One region of the Pseudaquabacterium inlustre genome, then DNA from elsewhere that is predicted to be linked to it. Evidence: predicted binding sites of a transcription regulator. Region 1 holds the regulator's gene; each other region holds the start of a gene.
What was found. The regulator sigma-54, encoded in region 1, starts transcription at its own class of promoters, with help from an activator protein. The targets are predictions, from matches to a motif close to TGGCANGNAANCTGCTTT.
Positions count from the first base shown of each region.

Region 2: a site for sigma-54 is predicted at 3,102-3,119, ahead of AACH10_RS08515 (ammonium transporter). Genes of this name have one in related genera too.
Region 3: a site for sigma-54 is predicted at 3,106-3,123, ahead of AACH10_RS23900 (PEP-CTERM sorting domain-containing protein). Genes of this name have one in related genera too.

Region 1 covers NZ_JBBUTH010000008.1:159,972-165,618, reverse strand. The annotation lists gene lptA (lipopolysaccharide transport periplasmic protein LptA) at 1-481, shown strand, start outside; gene lptB (LPS export ABC transporter ATP-binding protein) at 511-1,287, shown strand; gene AACH10_RS15310 (RNA polymerase factor sigma-54) at 1,304-2,845, shown strand; gene AACH10_RS15305 (THUMP domain-containing class I SAM-dependent RNA methyltransferase) at 2,842-4,329, shown strand; gene AACH10_RS15300 (MFS transporter) at 4,330-5,496, opposite strand; gene AACH10_RS15295 (16S rRNA (uracil(1498)-N(3))-methyltransferase) at 5,513-5,647, opposite strand, start outside.
Region 2 covers NZ_JBBUTH010000004.1:87,251-92,897, forward strand. The annotation lists gene AACH10_RS08500 (Bug family tripartite tricarboxylate transporter substrate binding protein) at 1-183, opposite strand, end outside; gene AACH10_RS08505 (AMP-binding protein) at 215-1,825, opposite strand; gene AACH10_RS08510 (NAD(P)H-dependent flavin oxidoreductase) at 1,877-2,920, opposite strand; gene AACH10_RS08515 (ammonium transporter) at 3,196-4,398, shown strand; gene AACH10_RS08520 (hypothetical protein) at 4,409-5,647, opposite strand, start outside.
Region 3 covers NZ_JBBUTH010000011.1:257,579-263,225, forward strand. The annotation lists gene prsT (XrtA/PEP-CTERM system TPR-repeat protein PrsT) at 1-2,721, opposite strand, end outside; gene AACH10_RS23900 (PEP-CTERM sorting domain-containing protein) at 3,208-4,095, shown strand; gene AACH10_RS23905 (nitroreductase family protein) at 4,399-5,478, opposite strand; gene AACH10_RS23910 (ThiF family adenylyltransferase) at 5,475-5,647, opposite strand, start outside.

The sequences.
Region 1 (5,647 bases):
CAGCGGCAACGTGGTGATCAGCCAGGGCACGCTGCTGTTGCGCGCCGACAAGCTGGAGGTGCGTGAGACGCCCGAAGGCTGGCAGGTGGTGCAGGCCAGCGGCACGGCCGACAAGCCGGCCCGCGTGAAGCAAAAGCGCGACGGCATCGACGAGAGCGTCGAGGGCCAGGCCCAGCGCATCGACTACGACAGCAAGACCGGCGTGATCCGCTTCGAAGGCGCGGCCGTGGTGCGGCGCCTGCGCGGCGCCACGCTGGCCGATGAGATCCAGGGCGCGCGCATCGTCTGGGACGGCCAGGCCGAGACCTTCAATGTGCAGGGCGGTGGGGCCACCACCGCCACCAACCCCGGCGGCCGCGTGCGCGCGGTGATCACGCCACGCCCCGGCACCGAGGCCGCCGCCGCGATGGCCGCCGAGGCCGCGTCCGCACCCGCGCAGGCCCCGCTGAAGAGCACGCCGGCCCTCGGGGAGCGGCGGTGACATCCGCCCAGGCGCCAGAGCGCGTGGCGATGGCGGCGCAGCCCCCGATCGGCCAGAGCCAAGGGCTCCAAGGGCTGACGGTCCAGGGGCTGCAAAAGAGCTACGGCTCGCGCCAGGTGGTCAAGGAAGTGCACCTGGCCGTGGGCGCCGGCGAGGTGGTGGGCCTGCTGGGCCCCAACGGCGCCGGCAAGACCACCACCTTCTACATGGTGGTGGGTCTGGTGCGTGCCGATGCCGGCGAGATCCGCATCGACGGCCAGGCCGTGCAAGGCAAGCCCATCCACCAGCGCGCGCGCATGGGCCTGAGCTACCTGCCGCAGGAAGCCTCGATCTTCCGCAAGCTCACGGTCGAGGAGAACGTGCGTGCGGTGCTCGAGCTGCAGGTGGGCGCCGACGGCCGGCCGCTGGCGGCCACCGAGATCCAGCAGCGCCTGGACGGCCTGCTGCACGACCTGAGCATCGAGAAGCTGCGCGACTCGCCGGCGCCGGCACTGTCGGGCGGCGAGCGTCGCCGTGTCGAGATCGCCCGCGCGCTGGCCACGCAGCCGCGCTTCATCCTGCTCGACGAGCCCTTCGCTGGCGTCGATCCGATCGCGGTGATCGAGATCCAGCGCATCATCGGCTTCCTGAAGCAGCGCGGCATCGGCGTGCTGATCACCGACCACAACGTGCGCGAGATGCTGGGCATCTGCGACCGCGCCTACATCATCAGCGAGGGGCGCGTGCTGGCCGAAGGCACGCCGTCCGAGATCGTCGAGAACGCCGACGTTCGCCGGGTGTACCTCGGCGAGCATTTCAAGATGTGATGACAGGCCCGAAGTCATGAAGCCTTCATTGCAGGTCCGCCTGTCGCAGCACCTGGCGCTGACGCCCCAGCTGCAGCAATCGATCCGCCTGCTGCAACTCTCCACGCTGGAGCTGCACCAGGAAATCGAGCAGATGCTCGAGGCCAATCCCTTCCTCGACGTGGAGGACGGCGGCGACGACTCGCTGGCCTATGGCCTGGAACGCGTGGCCGCCACGCCGGAGAGCGGTGCCGGCGCCGAGCGCGAGAAGGAGCGCCTGAGCGAGCGCGAGGACGCCGGCAGCGACGAGCCTGCCGGCGTGGACACCGCCGAGTTCGGCGCCACCGAGCGCGACGACTGGGAGAACGGCACCGAGCGTGACGACTTCGACGGCATCCGCGAGGCGCCCAGCAACAGCCCCTCGGGCAGCGGCGACGACGACTTCGAGCCGGTGGACGCGGCCAGCAGCGGCCCCACGCTGCAGGAGCACCTGCGCCGCCAGCTGCTGGGCATGCGCCTGTCGGACGAAGACGCGGCCACCGTGATGGTGCTGATCGAGAGCCTGGACGAGGACGGCTGGCTGGCCGACCCGCTGGCCGAGATCGCCGAGCGCGTGGCCGCCTCGCTGGACATCCCCGAAGACGACCTGGAGGCGCGCGAAGACCTGTTCGAGCGCCTGCGCTGCGGCCTGAAGTGGCTGCAGAGCCTGGAGCCCACCGGCGTGGGCGCCGCCAACCTGGGTGAGTGCCTGTGCCTGCAACTGCGCGAGAAGCCGGCCAGCCCGGCGCGCAAGCTGGCCATGCGCATTGCCGAGCAGCACCTCGAGCTGCTGGCGCGGCGCGACATGAAGAAGCTGACGCAGGCCACCGGCGCTGATGAAGCGCTGCTGCGCGAGGCCCAGGCGCTGATCCTGACCTGCGAGCCCAAGCCGGGCCGGCCGTTCACGCGCGCCGAGGCCAACATCATCGTGCCCGACGTCATCGTGCAGAAGGCCGGGCGCGGCTGGAAGGCCGTGCTCAACCCCGACGTGATGCCCAAGCTGAAGATCAACGACCTCTATGCGCAGGCCATCCGCGGCCAGCGCAACGGGGCCGCGGGTGGGCTGTCGTCGCGGCTGCAGGAGGCGCGCTGGTTCATGAAGAACATCCTGCAGCGCTTCGACACCATCCTGCGCGTCAGCCAGGCCATCGTCGAGCGGCAGAAGGGCTTCTTCACCCACGGCGAGATCGCGATGAAGCCGCTGGTGCTGCGCGAAATCGCCGACGAACTGGGCCTGCACGAGAGCACGATCTCGCGCGTGACCACGGCCAAGTACATGAACACGCCGTTCGGCACCTTCGAGCTGAAGTACTTCTTCGGCTCCAGCCTGAACACCGAGGCCGGCGGCAACGCCAGCTCCACCGCCGTGCGCGCGCTGATCAAGCAGCTGGTGGCCAACGAAGACCCGGCCAAGCCGCTGTCGGACAGCCAGCTGTCGGACATGCTGTCCGAGCAGGGCATCCAGGTGGCGCGGCGCACGGTGGCCAAGTACCGCGAGGCGCTGAAGATCGCGCCCGCCAACCTGCGCAAAGCCCTTTGACCAAGACCCCCCGTCCGCCGATCGGCGGCTACAAGACCCAGCGCCACACCGAGGCGCGTGGGCCCGGCCCGCGTTCCGGCGGCCCTGGCGGTCCGGCCATGCGCGGTCCCGGTGGCCCCGGCATGCCGGCCCGCGGCCCGGTGCGCCTGCCCGTCAAGGCCATCGCGCCGGTGGGCGACACGCCGGTGTCGCTGTTCCTGCCCTGTGCCGCTGGCGTCGAGCCGCTGCTGGCCGACGAGGTGGCGGCCCTGCTGGGCGTGGACCGCGCCGTGGTGCCGGCCGACCCCAGCCGCCGCCGCGTGGTGGAGCAGCGTGGCGGCGTGCAGGTGCTGGGCGATGCCCGCGTGGCGATGCAGCTGAACCTGCACAGCCGCCTGGCGCAGCGCGTGCTGTGGCCGCTGGCCTTCGGCCCCTACGAGAGCGAGCACGACCTGTACGACCTGGCGCGCCGCGTGCCGTGGGGCGACTGGATCACGCCCGAGCAGACCTTCCGCATCGACACCAGCGCCACGCGCAGTCCGCTGCAGAGCCTGAACTTCGCCACGCTGCGCGTGAAGGACGCGCTGTGCGATGTGCTGCGCGACGCCACCGGCAGCCGCCCCAGCGTCGACACCCGCCACCCCGATCTGCCGCTGGTGCTGCACCTGACGGCCGACACCGCGTCGCTGTATGCCGACACCTCGGGCGAGGCGCTGTTCAAGCGCGGCTGGCGCGACGAGCGCGATGGCGGCCTGAAGGGCGAGGCGCCACTGAAGGAAACCCTGGCCGCCGCGATGCTGGCCGCCGCCGGCTGGCAGGGCCGGCCCGAAGACGGTGCGCTGCTCGACCCCTGCTGCGGCGCCGGCACCATCGCCATCGAGGCCGCGCAGATCGCCTGTGGCATCGCGCCGGGGCTGAAGCGCCGCTTCGCCTTCGAGCGCATGCTGCCGTTCCGCACGCAACTGTCCGCCTGGGGCCAGCTGAAGGCCGAGGCGCAGGCGGCCGTGCACGCGCCGGCCGTGGCCATCCACGCCGGTGACGTGAGCTTCCGCATGACCGACTTCGCCGCGCGCAATGCCCAGCGCGCCGGCGTCGGCCATGCCATCGTCTTCAAGACCGCCGACGCGCTGCAGCGCCCGCCGCCGGCCGAGGCCGGCCTGCTGGTGTTCAACCCGCCGTACGGCGAGCGCATCGAGGCCAAGGGCTCGCGCGGCGAGCGCGGCGCCGAGCGCGCGGTGCGCGAGGGCTTCGCTGAAGGCCCTGCGGGTGCGCCCGAGGGCGAGAAGGACGCCGCCGGCGCCGCCTTCTTCAGCGGCCTGGCCGCGCACTGGAAGCGCGCCTATGCCGGCTGGACGGCCTGGGTGCTCAGCCCCGACATGAAGCTGCCGCAGGCCCTGCGCCTGAAGGAAGCCCGCCGCGTGCCGATGTGGAACGGTCCGATCGAGTGCCGGCTGTTCCGCTTCGACCTGATCGCCGGCTCGGCGCGGGCGCCGCGCGCCGAGTGATCAGCGCGCCGGCCGCACCTGGCGCAGCCACAGCAGCGCGGCCCCCATCAGCGCCAGCGGCAGCAGCGCGCCCAGGTTCATGGCCTGCCAGCCGCCGGTGGTGACCAGCGCGCCCGAGCTGAACGAGGTCAGCGTCATCGTCGTGTAGACGCAGAAGTCCAGCGCCGCCTGGGCGCGGGTCTTTTCCTCGGGGCGCCAGGCCTCGGTGGCCAGCGTGGTGCCGCCGATGTAGAGGAAGTTCCAGCCCAGGCCCAGCACCATCAGCGCGCCCAGGAAGTGCATGACGTCGTTGCCCGACAGCGCGAACGCCACGCAGCCCAGGTTCAGCAGCAGGCCCACGGCCATCACCGGCTCCACGCCGAAGCGCTGGATCAGCCGGCCGGTGACGAAGCTGGGCACGAACATCGCCAGCACATGCCACTCCAGCACCAGCGCGGCGGCCGAGAACGGGTGGCTGCACTGGGCCATGGCGATGGGCGTGGCGGCCATCAGCAGGTTCATCACGCCGTAGCCGATGCTGCAGGCCGCGGCGGCGATGATGAACAGCGGCTGGCGCACGATCTCGCCCAGCGGACGGCCCTGCACCGCACCACCGCCCTGGCCCGGCAGCGGCGGAAAGGGAATCAGGCTCATCACACCCAGGCTGGCCACGGCCACGCCGGCCAGCACCAGGTAGGCGCCGGCAAACGGTGCGCCGGCCAGCAGGTCACGGCTGTGCGTGGCCAGGTTGGGGCCCACCACGCCGCCCAGGATGCCGGCCGCCAGCACCCAGGAGATGGCCCGCTCCTTGGCCTGCGGCGGCACCAGCTCGATGGCGGCAAAGCGGTACAGCGCGCCGTTGGCGTTGTAGAAGCCGGCCAGCAGCGTGGCCGCGCACAGCAGCCAGAAGCTGGCGTGGGCCGCGGCCCAGGCGCACAACAGCGCGCTGACGATGGCCACCACCAGCCCCAGCTGGAAGCTGCGCTGGCGGCCCCAGCGGCGCTGCACCCGCGCCACGATGCCGGTGGCCAGCGCGCCGCCGGCCACATAGCCGGTGACCGGCAGTGTGGCCATCCAGCCGGCCGGCGCCAGCGCCAGGCCCACCAGGCCGTTGATGGCGATGAAGGTCACGTTGTTGACCATCAGCAGGCCCTGGCAGATCACCAGCAGCGCCAGGGGGCGGTTCATGGGCGGTGCGTCCTGTTCAGGCCGTGTGGCCGTGGGCGGCGATGACGGCCAGTGCGGCCAGCGGCGCGGTGTCGGCGCGCAGCACGCGCGGGCCCAGCGACACGGGCTGGAAGCCGGCCTTCTCGGCGGCCGCCTGCTCGGCGGGGCTCAG
Region 2 (5,647 bases), on a different contig from region 1:
CTCGGCGAACAGCCGCGCCAGGATGTCGGGCGCGCCGCCGGGCGGGAAGGTGACCACCAGGCGGATCGGCTGCTTTGGCCAGGCGCTGGTCTGCGCGGCGGCGGGCGCGGCCAGACCGGCCATCGAGGCGGCCACGGCGGCCGCCGCGGCCAGCACCTGGCGGCGTGGGAGGGATGGGTTCATGCGGGGCGTGTCTCCGGGGCCGGGCGGTGTTTCAGTTGACGTGCCGCGCCTGCCCGGCCCAGTAGGGCGCGCGCAGCACTTTCTTGTCGATCTTGCCCACGGCGGTGCGCGGCAACTCGGCCACGAAGTCGATCTGTTTGGGCACCTGCACGCTGCCCTTCTTCTGGCGCACCAGCTCGGTCAGCTGGGCGGCCAGCTCGGTGTCGGGCACGGTCACGCCGGGGCGGCGCTGCACCACGGCCGTCACGGCCTCGCCCCACTTGCTGTCGGGCACGCCGATCACCGCCACCATGGCCACCGCCGGGTGGCTGGAGATCACGTCCTCCACGTCGCGCGGGTACACGTTGAAGCCACCCGAGACGATCATGTCCTTCTTGCGGTCGACGATGAAGTAATGGCCTTCGGGCGTGGCACGCGCCATGTCGCCGGTGTGCAACCAGCCATTCCTCAGCGTGGCGGCGCTCAGCTCGGGCTGGTTCAGGTAGTGCTTCATCACCTGCGGGCCGCGCACGCACAACTCGCCCACGTCGCCCGGGGCCACGGCGTTGTCGTGGTCGTCCAGCAGGGCCACGGTGCTGTGCGTGGTGGCGTTGCCGCAGCTGGCAAACAGCTCGGGCCGCTTCGGGTCGTGGTCGGCGCGCTTCAGGAAGGTGATCGGGTAGCCCTCGGTCTGTCCGTACAGCTGCGCGAACTTCGGGCCGATGCGCTCCAGGCCTTCCATCAGCCGGGTGGGCGACATCGGGCTGGCGCCGTAGATCAGCGATTCCAGGCTGCTGAGATCGGTGCGGTCCAGCTCGGGCTGGTCGAGCAGCACGTAGATCATCGTCGGCACCAGCAGCGCCAGGTTGATGCGCTCGCGCTGCACGATGTCCAGCAGCTGGCCGGGGTGGAAGCCCTTCATCAGTCGCACCGTGCCGCCGCGCATCAGCGTGGGCTGCACCAGCGTGCCGGCCACATGGGTGATGGGCGCGGCCGCCAGGTAGTGCGGGCAGGCCGGCAGCTCGAAATCGGTGAGCACGTCCAGCAGCATGGCCGCGCAGCCGGCCTGGTCGCGCACCGCGCCCTTGCTGCGGCCGGTGGTGCCGCCGGTGTAGTTGATGGTGGCGATGTCGTTGGCCAGCGAGATGTCGCGCATGCTGCCGTGGCCGACGCGGTGCGCGGCGGCCGCCAGATCGCTGCCGCGGTCGAGGCCGGCCGGATCGCCCAGCGTGTACACCTGCTGCAGCTGCGGGCAGCCGGCCACCAGGGCCGCGGCGCGCTCGCCGAAGGCCTGGGCATCGACCACCAGCACCTCGGCCTCGAAGTCCTGCAGCTGGAACAGGTGGTCGTCCAGGCTGCCCAGCTGGTGCAGCCAGGTGGTGCACATGCCGCTGGCCTGGGCCGCGGCGCCGGCGCACCAGGCCTCCATGCGGTTGCCGGCCAGCAGGGCCACGCGCGTGGCGTGCGGCAGGGCCGCGCCGGAATACACGGTCTGCATGCGGCCGATCAGCTCCGACAAGCCGCGGTAGCTGATCTGGCCACCATCCCACACGAAGGCGGTGCGGTCGGCGTAGCGGTTCAATGCACGCTGCAGCAGGGCGCTGACCGTGGGGCCGGTCTGGATGGCGACTTCGGGCGGAATGCCGACGAGGGCGGGTTTCATGCTGTGTCTCCCTGGTGAATGGCGGGCCGGGTGCGGGGCCGCGGACGACGGTCAGCCGCCGGCATCGTGGAACGCGGCTTCGAGTTCGGCTATCAGGTCTGCCACCGAGGGCACGCCCTGCACGCCCGAGACGCTGTGGCCGGCGCTCCACACGTCGCGCCAGCGGCGCGGGCCGGGGGCGGCGGCGGTTTCGGGGGCGGTCCCGGGGGCGGTGGCGTCGTCGTCACCGCGGTGGCTGCGGCCGCCGAACATCTGCGCGGCGGTCTCGGGCGTGACGCTCTCGTCCAGCCGCGCCGGGTCCAGCCCGGCCTGGCGGATCGACGGCGCCAGCATGCTGGTGGGCAGGCCGGTGAAGGCCTTGGTGAGCACGATGTCGTCGATGCTGGCCTCCACCAGCATCTGCTTGTAGGCGGCTTCGGCCAGGCTTTCGCGCGTGGCGATGAAGCGCGTGCCCATGTACCCAAGGTCGCAGCCCAGCACCTGGGCGGCGCGCAGCGATGTGCCGTCGCTCTGCCCGCCGGCCAGCACCAGCAGGCCGCGGTAGCCCTCGCGCCGCAGCGCGCGCACGAAGGCGAAGGGGTTCAGCCAGCCGGTCTGGCCGCCGGCGCCGGCGCTCAGCAGCACCAGGCCGTCGGCCCCGGCGGCGATGGCCTTGTGCGCATGGGCCAGCGTGGCCACATCGGCCAGCACGGTGCAGCCGATGCCGTGCAGCGCCGGCAGGATGGGCGCGGGCGAGCCCACGCTGGTGATCACCACCTCGGGCCGGTGGCGCAGCACGCAGGCCAGGTCATCGGCCAGGCGGGGCGAGCGCATGATCAGGTTGGGGCACCAGGGCGCGGCGCCGGGCTGGCCGGTCAGCCGGTCGGTGATCGTGCGCAGCCAGGCGTCGAGTTCATCGGCGCTGCGCGCATTGGCCGTGGGAAAGGCGCCCACCACGCCGGCGGCGCAGGCCGCGCTGACCAGGTCGACGCCCGACACGCGCAGCATCGGCGCGGCGATCAAGGGCAGACGCAGGCGCTTCAGCCAGGCGGGCCGGGCCGGGTCGGTCGCTGGCGGCGCATCACCGGGCGAGGCATGTGGCGGGGCAAGGGGCACGGCAATCGCTCCGTCGGGGCAGTGCGCGGCATGCTAGGCAGGGCAAGAGTGGCTGGCGATCGTCGGAACGGACGGATCGCCAAGTCGTCTTTCGTGCACAACAGTGGTGCAAAGATTCGCCCCAAACCTGCGCAAAGGCCTTGCGCCGCGCCGAGATGGTGCGCGATCGATGCACCAAACAAGGCATGCGAATTGCTTGTATCTGGTGCATCGTCAGACCGCCGTGGTGCATGAGGCCCCGAGGCGGCGCAGATACCCGTTTAGGAGCCTTTCCCATGGAGCAACTCAAGCAGGGCAGCGATGCCCTGTTCATTCTTTTGGGCGCCATCATGGTGCTCGCCATGCACGCCGGTTTCGCGTTCCTCGAGCTGGGCACCGTGCGCAAGAAGAACCAGGTGAACGCGCTGGTGAAGATCCTGGTCGACTTTGCGATCAGCACCATCGCCTACTTCTTCGTCGGCTATGCCGTGGCCTACGGCACCAGCTTCATGGTGGGCGCCGACGTGCTGGCGGCCAAGAACGGCTACGAGCTGGTGAAGTTCTTCTTCCTGCTGACCTTTGCCGCGGCCATTCCGGCCATCGTGTCGGGCGGCATCGCCGAGCGCGCGCGCTTCGGCCCGCAGCTGATCGCCACCGCGGTGCTGGTGGGCGTGGTGTACCCGCTGTTCGAGGGCGTGGCGTGGAACCAGCGATTCGGCATCCAGGCCTGGCTGAAGGCCGCCACCGGCGCCGAGTTCCATGACTTCGCCGGCAGCGTGGTGGTGCATGCCGTGGGCGGCTGGATCGGCCTGGCGGCCGTGCTGCTGCTGGGCGCGCGCCAGAACCGCTACCGCAAAGATGGTGCGATGAGCGCCCACCCGCCCAGCAACATCCCGTTCCTGGCACTCGGCGCCTGGATCCTGGCGGTGGGCTGGTTCGGCTTCAACGTGATGAGCGCGCAGACCATCGACAAGATCAGCGGTCTGGTGGCCGTGAACTCGCTGATGGCCATGGTGGGCGGCACGCTGGTGGCCGTGCTGATGGGCAAGAACGACCCCGGCTTTGCCTACAACGGCCCGCTGGCCGGCCTGGTGGCCGTGTGCGCGGGTTCCGATGTGATGCACCCGGCTGGCGCGCTGGTGGTGGGCGGCGTGGCCGGCGCCATCTTCGTCACGCTGTTCACGCTGACGCAGAACAAGTGGAAGATCGACGACGTGCTGGGCGTGTGGCCGCTGCACGGCCTGTGCGGCGCCTGGGGCGGCATCGCCTGCGGCATCTTCGGTTTGCCGACCTTCGGCGGCCTGGGCGGCGTGAGCTTCGGCGCGCAACTGGCCGGCACCCTGATGGGCGTGGTGTGGGCCTTTGCCGGCGGCCTGACGGTCTACGGCGTGCTGAAGGTGGCCGTGGGCCTGCGCCTGTCGGCCGAAGAGGAATACGAGGGTGCCGACCTGTCGATCCACCGCATCGGCGCCACGCCCGACCGCGAGGTGAGCTGGTAAGCCGATGGCCTCAGCGCACGCCGGACGACGGTGTGCGCCAGCGGTGAAGGGCGGCCTGCGGGCCGCCTTCTTCTTGGGCCGTGCGCGTCCACAGCGCGGCAGCACCGGCCAGCGCCAGCGCGCCATGCAGGGCCACCAAGGTGTGCGAGCCGAAGGTCTCCAGCGCCCAGCCAAAGCCCAGCAGCGCCAGGGCCGACAGGGCCAGGGTGCGCGCGGCCGACGGCGCCTTGGAGGGCGCGGCGCCAGCATCGCCGGCCAGCCGCAGACGCCAGGCCAGGCCCCAGGCCAGCCCGTGCAGCAGTGCGGCGCCAGCCAGGCCCTCGCGTCCCGGCCAGGCCAGCGCCAGGCCGCCCAGCAGCAGCAAGGCGGCCACGGCCTGGCGCAGCCGTGCTGCGGGCAGCGGGCGCAACCCCGGCCAGGGCAGGGCGGGCAGCAGCATGGCAGCCAGGTGCTGGGCCGCGGTGCTGGCGGCCTGTTCGGCCGGCGTGCCGTTGCCGGTGCTGCACCAGGCGGCCATCCAGGGCAGGGCGGCCATCATCGGCAGCATCGCGAACGCGGCGGCCTGCGACGCCCATTGCGCCGGATCGCGCAGGGCCGCCAGCCGCAGCACCGGCCACGCGCAATCGAACAGGCCGCTGCGGCAGGGCGTGGCGGCGCGACCAGCCAGCGCGGCCAGCCCGGCCAGCGCCACACCGGCCAACGGAAGTGACCAGGCGATGCGGGCCAGCGTGACGGCGGGATCGGCCCCCGCGGCGTCGGCCAGCAGCGCGGCGGCCAGCAGGGTGCCGCCGGCGGCAGCCAGCGGGGGCGGCGCGGGCCGGTGACCGGCTGCACCGCCGGCTTGAGCGCCCGCCTCGGCGCGGGCCTGCCGCAAGCCATGCACCGTGGTGGCGGCCAGGGCCAGCAGGGCGCTCCAGGCCAGGGCCAGCAGGCTGGCCGCTGCCCAGTGGGGCAGCGCGGTGAGTGCGATCGGGGCAGCCAGACCGACCGGGTGCGCGCCCGTGCTCGCCGCAGCCCACGACGCAGCCGCGCTCACCGCACCCACCAGCACCAGCGCCAGCGCCTGGCCGCGGCGCGTCAGGCGCCACCGGCCCAGGCCGGCCAGCGCCACGGCCGTGCCCAGCAACCACAGCGCCGGCAGCAGCAGGCCGCCAGCCTGCAAGGGCAGCCAGTGCCGGCCCAGCGCGGCCAGCGCCAGCCAGCCGCCGATCAGCAGCGCCCAGGCCAGCACGCGGCCGGCGGCCAGCGC
Region 3 (5,647 bases), on a different contig from region 1:
TGCGGCGAGGGCGAGAGCCAGCGTGTCAAGTACCGCGGCGAAGTCTGGGGCTTCAGTAAGTGCGCGTTCCGCCAGAGCGACAGCGCCCTGTTTTCCCTCTCGCACCCGAATCCATGCGAGATTGTTCAGTGCCGCAACATGTTTAGGATAGGCCTCAACGATCTCAGAGAACAGCTTTTCGGCATTGGGCAAGCGGGATGCTTCCAGCTCGATGTTACCTACAAAGAACTTGAATCCGATATCTTGGGGGTTTTTTTGGAGCCACTCGCCCGAGAATTTGCTTGCTGGCACATCTCCCTTCAATTCCTTTGTCAGCAGATATACCCTCGATGGAAGGTTGAGTGGATACTTTCGCGAAAGTCCCGCTCTGTATGTTTCCAAGGCCTCAGCTTGACGTCGCAGCCGCAGCAATATGTCACCCGCAAGCAAGTGGCCAAGTCCGTCGTTTGGCCTGTCGCGTTGAATAGCTTTGGCAGCATCAAGAGAAAGTTCTGGCCGCTTGTTGTTCAACCCTAGCGCAATGAGTCCTCGCGACGCCTGCATGTTCGTCGGATCTAACTCCAGCGCTCGCTTGAAACTCTTTTCCGCACGCACGGATTGCCCGGCGATCACCTCGGCCTGTGCCAGTTGCGCATAAGCCTTGGAACTCGAAGGCGCCTTATTGACAAGCTTCTGTCCGGTGGCCACAGCTTGATTGACGTCGCCAGTCAATAACTGTGCAGTCCCCAACATCGAGAGTACGGAAAGATCTTCTGGTATCGCTGCGGCGGCTGACTGTGCCGCATCAAGCAGCCCCTTGCTGTCGTTGCGTTTGAGTAGGTACCCCATATATGCCAAGCGCGCGCTCGAATCGCTTGGGTTCGCGGCAATCGCCTCGCTGTAGGTCTTCAGGATAACGCCATGGCTTGCGCCTCGGCGCTCCTGACTACTAGCGACGGCCAAGCGAGCGCTGATTGCTCTGGGATTCTTTCCAATGAACTCATTGAGCCGCACTTCGGCCTTCTCCGAACTGCCTTCAAGTTGGTCAAGCGACGAAAGTGCAAGCGCAGCCGCGGCGTTGGTGCCGTCGATCCCGAGAGCTTGCTCGAAGCTGGATCTGGCGCCCTTGAAATCCCGCTTCATCATCGCCAATTGCCCAAGAAGCATCGCGGGTTGGGCGCTCTTGGTGTCCTTGGATTGAAGCAGGTCGATTGACTTCTTTGCGCCGTCAAAGTCGCGCTTCTGGAGTTGGGCGGCAATCAGCGCCATATCGGCGATGGTGTCGGCGGAATTGGCGGCTGTGTCCTGGAGCAATGACAACGCCTGGCTCGGGTCTGACCGCATCTTGATCATTGCGATCTGGGTCTTCACGTTGGTGTCATCCGGAGTCTTCGCCAGTGCCTTCGAATAGAAGGTCTCGGCTTGAGACGGGCGGTTCGCCGCCAAATGGGCGCCGCCGGCAATGACGAAGAGCTCCGTGTCCTGGGTATTGGATTGAATCAATGGGGCCAACACCTCAAGGGCTTTGTCGGGTGCGCCTTCGCGCACCCACGCTCGCGCCAAGGTCTTCCGCGGCTGTGCAGTCTGTGGCGAGATAAAAATGGCGCGTTGCAACTGTGTGATCGCGTTGGCCGTGTTACCAAGCTCTAGTTCGATGCTGCCAGACAGCGCGAGAACGTCGGCATTTGCAGAAGCAACTTTCAATAATGGCTGTAGCAGTTCACGAGCGCGTTGATAATCTTTCTTGTGCAATGCCAAAATGCTCGCCGTGAATACGCTCATCGGATGTTTGGGCAGCGCCACTATCATCGCCTTCAGGGCGGCGTCGGCTTTGCTGATATCTTTTTTCAACAAATGCAGTTGCACAAGACTTGCATGAGCTGAAGCGGTTCGAGGCTGAGCTTCGACGGCTTTTTGATATGCGCTCTTGGCGCCGTCTATATCACGCTTGCCATAGAGCAGCAAATCGGCGCGCGCCAGCCAGATCTCAGCGCTTTCGCCGTCTTTAATGCTTTTTGCTGCCGCATCAAGAACCGCAAAGGCCTTATCGAGGCGCCCGGCGTTGGCATGGAGGCGTGCCGCCAGCGCGGCAGCCCGCGCTTGGCCAGGGGATGAGGCTAGGACCTCATCGACCATTTGAAGTGCCTTCTCAGGGCCGCCCAACCTCAATTGAGCAATAGCCATCAACGTCTTCAGTTCGGCTTGAGCTGCCTCCTTTTTCAGGGCGATGCTGCTATATTCATCCAGTGCGACTTGATATTTTTTTCTTTCAACAAGGGCGCGCGCGAGAAGCGGGATGACATCGTCATCTCGAGCGCCTGCCTTTCGAGCTTTTCCGAGTTCGATGGACGCATTTTCGTATTCGCCTTGCTCAAGCAAGACGCTCGCGAGTTGGACTCGCGCATCGGCGCTTTCTGGATGCTGTTCCAGTTCGCGCCGCAGAATGCTCGCCGACAAATCAAGATTCCCCTGCTGAGCCGCTTGCCGCGCTTGGGCAGGCGCGGAGTCGGCGCTCAAGCGATCTCCGCAGGCGGCCGTGAGGATTGCGAGCGCCCCAACGGCAGCAAGAGTCAGGCCGCGCCTATTTTGGCCGGGCCACGCGCTTTCATGATGACGGGTCATGTCGTATGCGGTCTTCGTTCGAAGAGAAGTTGCGAGCTGAGCATAGGCGATCCGCCTCAATGCGTGATCCCTCAAGGCCGAATGCGCAACGGGAACTGCTGATGTCAAGGCGACTTTCATCCCAATCGCATCGCGACAAGAACTTCAATCGCAGGGGGGGCGTTGCTCCAGTTTATGCGGGCGCTACTGCATAAGATGCACACTGCATTGGTGGTGTACCTCGCAACCGACGAGGTGTGGCTTACTCCACGAGGTCGGCCGGTGGGTGGGTGTGTCTGTCAACGGATCAAGTCTCTCCCGCACGACGCAAACGGCAGCATACGTTCGGTTGCCACGTCGGCGTTCAGGCGCCTGAGCAGGCGCCTCGGCGGCGAGGCGACGGCTCAAGTACACAGAACAGCGGCGTAACGCCGGGCCTAACTTCTGTCGAAATTGCTTACATGGCGTCGCTATGACTGACCGTAGTCTTGCGTAAGTTGTTGACGGAGCATCGAAATTTCACACTGGCACGGATGTCGCTTGCAGCATTTCAGGCGGCTGCTCAGTCACGACGTCTTCAGGTGGGCTGTAGGGCTGGCTACTTTTTTGACTCCGGGAAGGAATGTTATGTCCAAGCTTTCAAAGTTCGCGGCGGCGGTGCTGGCGCTCGGCGCCGTGGCTGCTCAAGCCAGCGTGGTGATCGATCTTTTCGATCAACCGAGTACTGTCGACCTTGACGATGCGTCGGATCCAAATTTTAAGTACGTCGCCAAGGACAAGACCGTTAACTCGAAATTCACGTGGGCGACCCAGTATGGCCCCACTGGAGGGGCCATCGGTTCCTATCGTGATTTGGGTGTTAGCAAGACTAACGGTACGCAAAGTTCGAAATTGTTCGTGGCTGATGGCTACCTGCAGTTTGCAAATAATCCTCTCCAGTCATCGACGGGTGTGGTTCGCTGGGATGGTGCGGGTACGGGTGCCGGCACGACCGGTGACATGACCGGCGTGACGGACACGGGCAATGCCTATACAGGGCTAAACTACACCGGGCTGGGTGGTGTGAATTTGGCGGCGCAGGCTGATCAGTTTCAGTTCACCGTGCTGAGCTCTGATTTGGGGTTCACGTTCGCTCTCGAGGTGTACACGGATAGCACCCATTGGAGCCGGATCGTGTTTGAGTCGCAGGCTCATAGTTTCCTGTCACCTTCTGGAACCCCGATTCCTTTTACCGCTTTCGGCGCCTGTGGTTACAGCGACCCCTCTGACAGTGACAATGATGACGTGCTGTCGGTGACTTGTGGCTCTGGTGGGGCGGTGGACTTCACCAGCGTCGGCGCGATTCAGGGCATTATCGATTACGCCGGCTTGACCAATGCGGCCAACGGCAAGTTGGATCTAGATCTGACTATCGACAAGCTGGATTCTTCTAAAGTGCCTGAGCCCGGTTCAGTCGCCCTGGTCGGTCTTGCGCTGGCGGGTGCTGGTGTGGCGGCGCGCCGTCGCCGCAACTAAAGCCAAAGCGTTTGATTGCAAATTATACTTAACCCGGTTGGGTTTGGTGTAATTTGGACCGGTCTTATCTGGCGCGCAGACAGGCTGGCAGCGGAGCCCCTTGGTGGGGCTCCATTTTCTTTTGAGCCAGAGTTTTCTTGATCTGTAGCAGTTAATGCTCTTATGTCTTGGCGGGTGAATGCCTGTCTGGCGTGGGGCGCTCGTTGTATCGCCTAATTGCTTCGCTGGCTGCCCGAAAGAACAGCGGCTGCGTCAGATTTGCGCTGGCGCGACGTTGAAGATCAAGTGGAGGTGTCAAATCGGTTATGAGTGACGCTGCACCATTTGCGACACGGCCCGACGCACGGAGCGGGCGCTTGCCGGTGTTCCTGCGCCAAGCCGACCAAGCCAAGCCACCCGTGCGCTGGGCAGCTCCAGGCTGGCATCGGTCAGTTGGGCCAACTTCGCGCCCAACTGCCTGAGGAAGGGCTCGCGTGTGAACTCACGCTCTTCATGCACATACCGGCAGAAGATAAGTGGTGTCAGTTCAGGCTGGTGCTGCAGGTTCAGCGACGTAGCCGTCAGCCAGAAGCGCTGGACGGCCCGTCCCGCGGCCACATAGTCGTCCACATTGGAAAGAGGTGACGCGGCCACGAGGGCGACATGCGCGGCGCAGCGAAGGGAGGGTATGAAATCCATTTGCAGCCGCGGCATCACCGTGCCGGCTAGCCATTGGTTCAGGAAGTGGACGCGCTTCCAGTCGGCCAGGGCCCAGCGCATCAGCTTAAGGGTCATGGCGTCCAGACCCAGCGCGGCGTCGGGGACCCGGTCTGCACTGAAGCGTGCGTCCCAGTCGATGACCGAACGATGCACCTCGTAGGCTTCCTGCATCGTCAGCCGGAGCTTGGCATTCGCGAACATCAGCCGCGCCAACTGCCAGCGTTGGGCGGCGCTGGCATACCAGCGCAGGCTGTAGCCGGCCGGCAGGCTGCTCTCCAGCGTGTGGATCTCGGTGGCGGTCAGCGGCCGGGTGCTGTAGGCACTGCGGTTCACGCTGCGCCTTGGGATGGCGGATAGCAAGGGGTCGGGCCGTCGGCCTTCGGCAGTTGAGAGCCGCACATCGAAGGTCGGTATGGTGTCCGGCGCGTCGCGGCGGCGGGAGACGTCAAGTTGCAGCGACTGTTCGCTCGCTGCGATGTGAAGCGTCTCGATCAGCGCGCCGATGGCGATCTGGCTGGGGTGGCCATCCAGGTCGTACACGCAATGTGTGCGGGTGTCGAAGCCATGGATGACGAAATTATCCGGGGCGATGACCTCAAATCGCCAAGGCTGGGTGTTATCGCCACTGGGGGCCCAGCGGCCCAGTTCGATGAGCCGAGGGATGGCGTCGGGAGAAATGCTCATGCTGCCTTGTCCGCTTTCGGCCGGGACATCAGTTGCCGCCGGCCGATGGCCAGGGCCAGGCGCTGGATGGGGTTGCGGTGCCCGCCCGGGCGCCAGGTGCGCGCCACTCGGCCGGTGTAGGCGTCGAACTGGGTACCGTGCGGCGCGAGCCGCACCGGGCCGCGCTTCA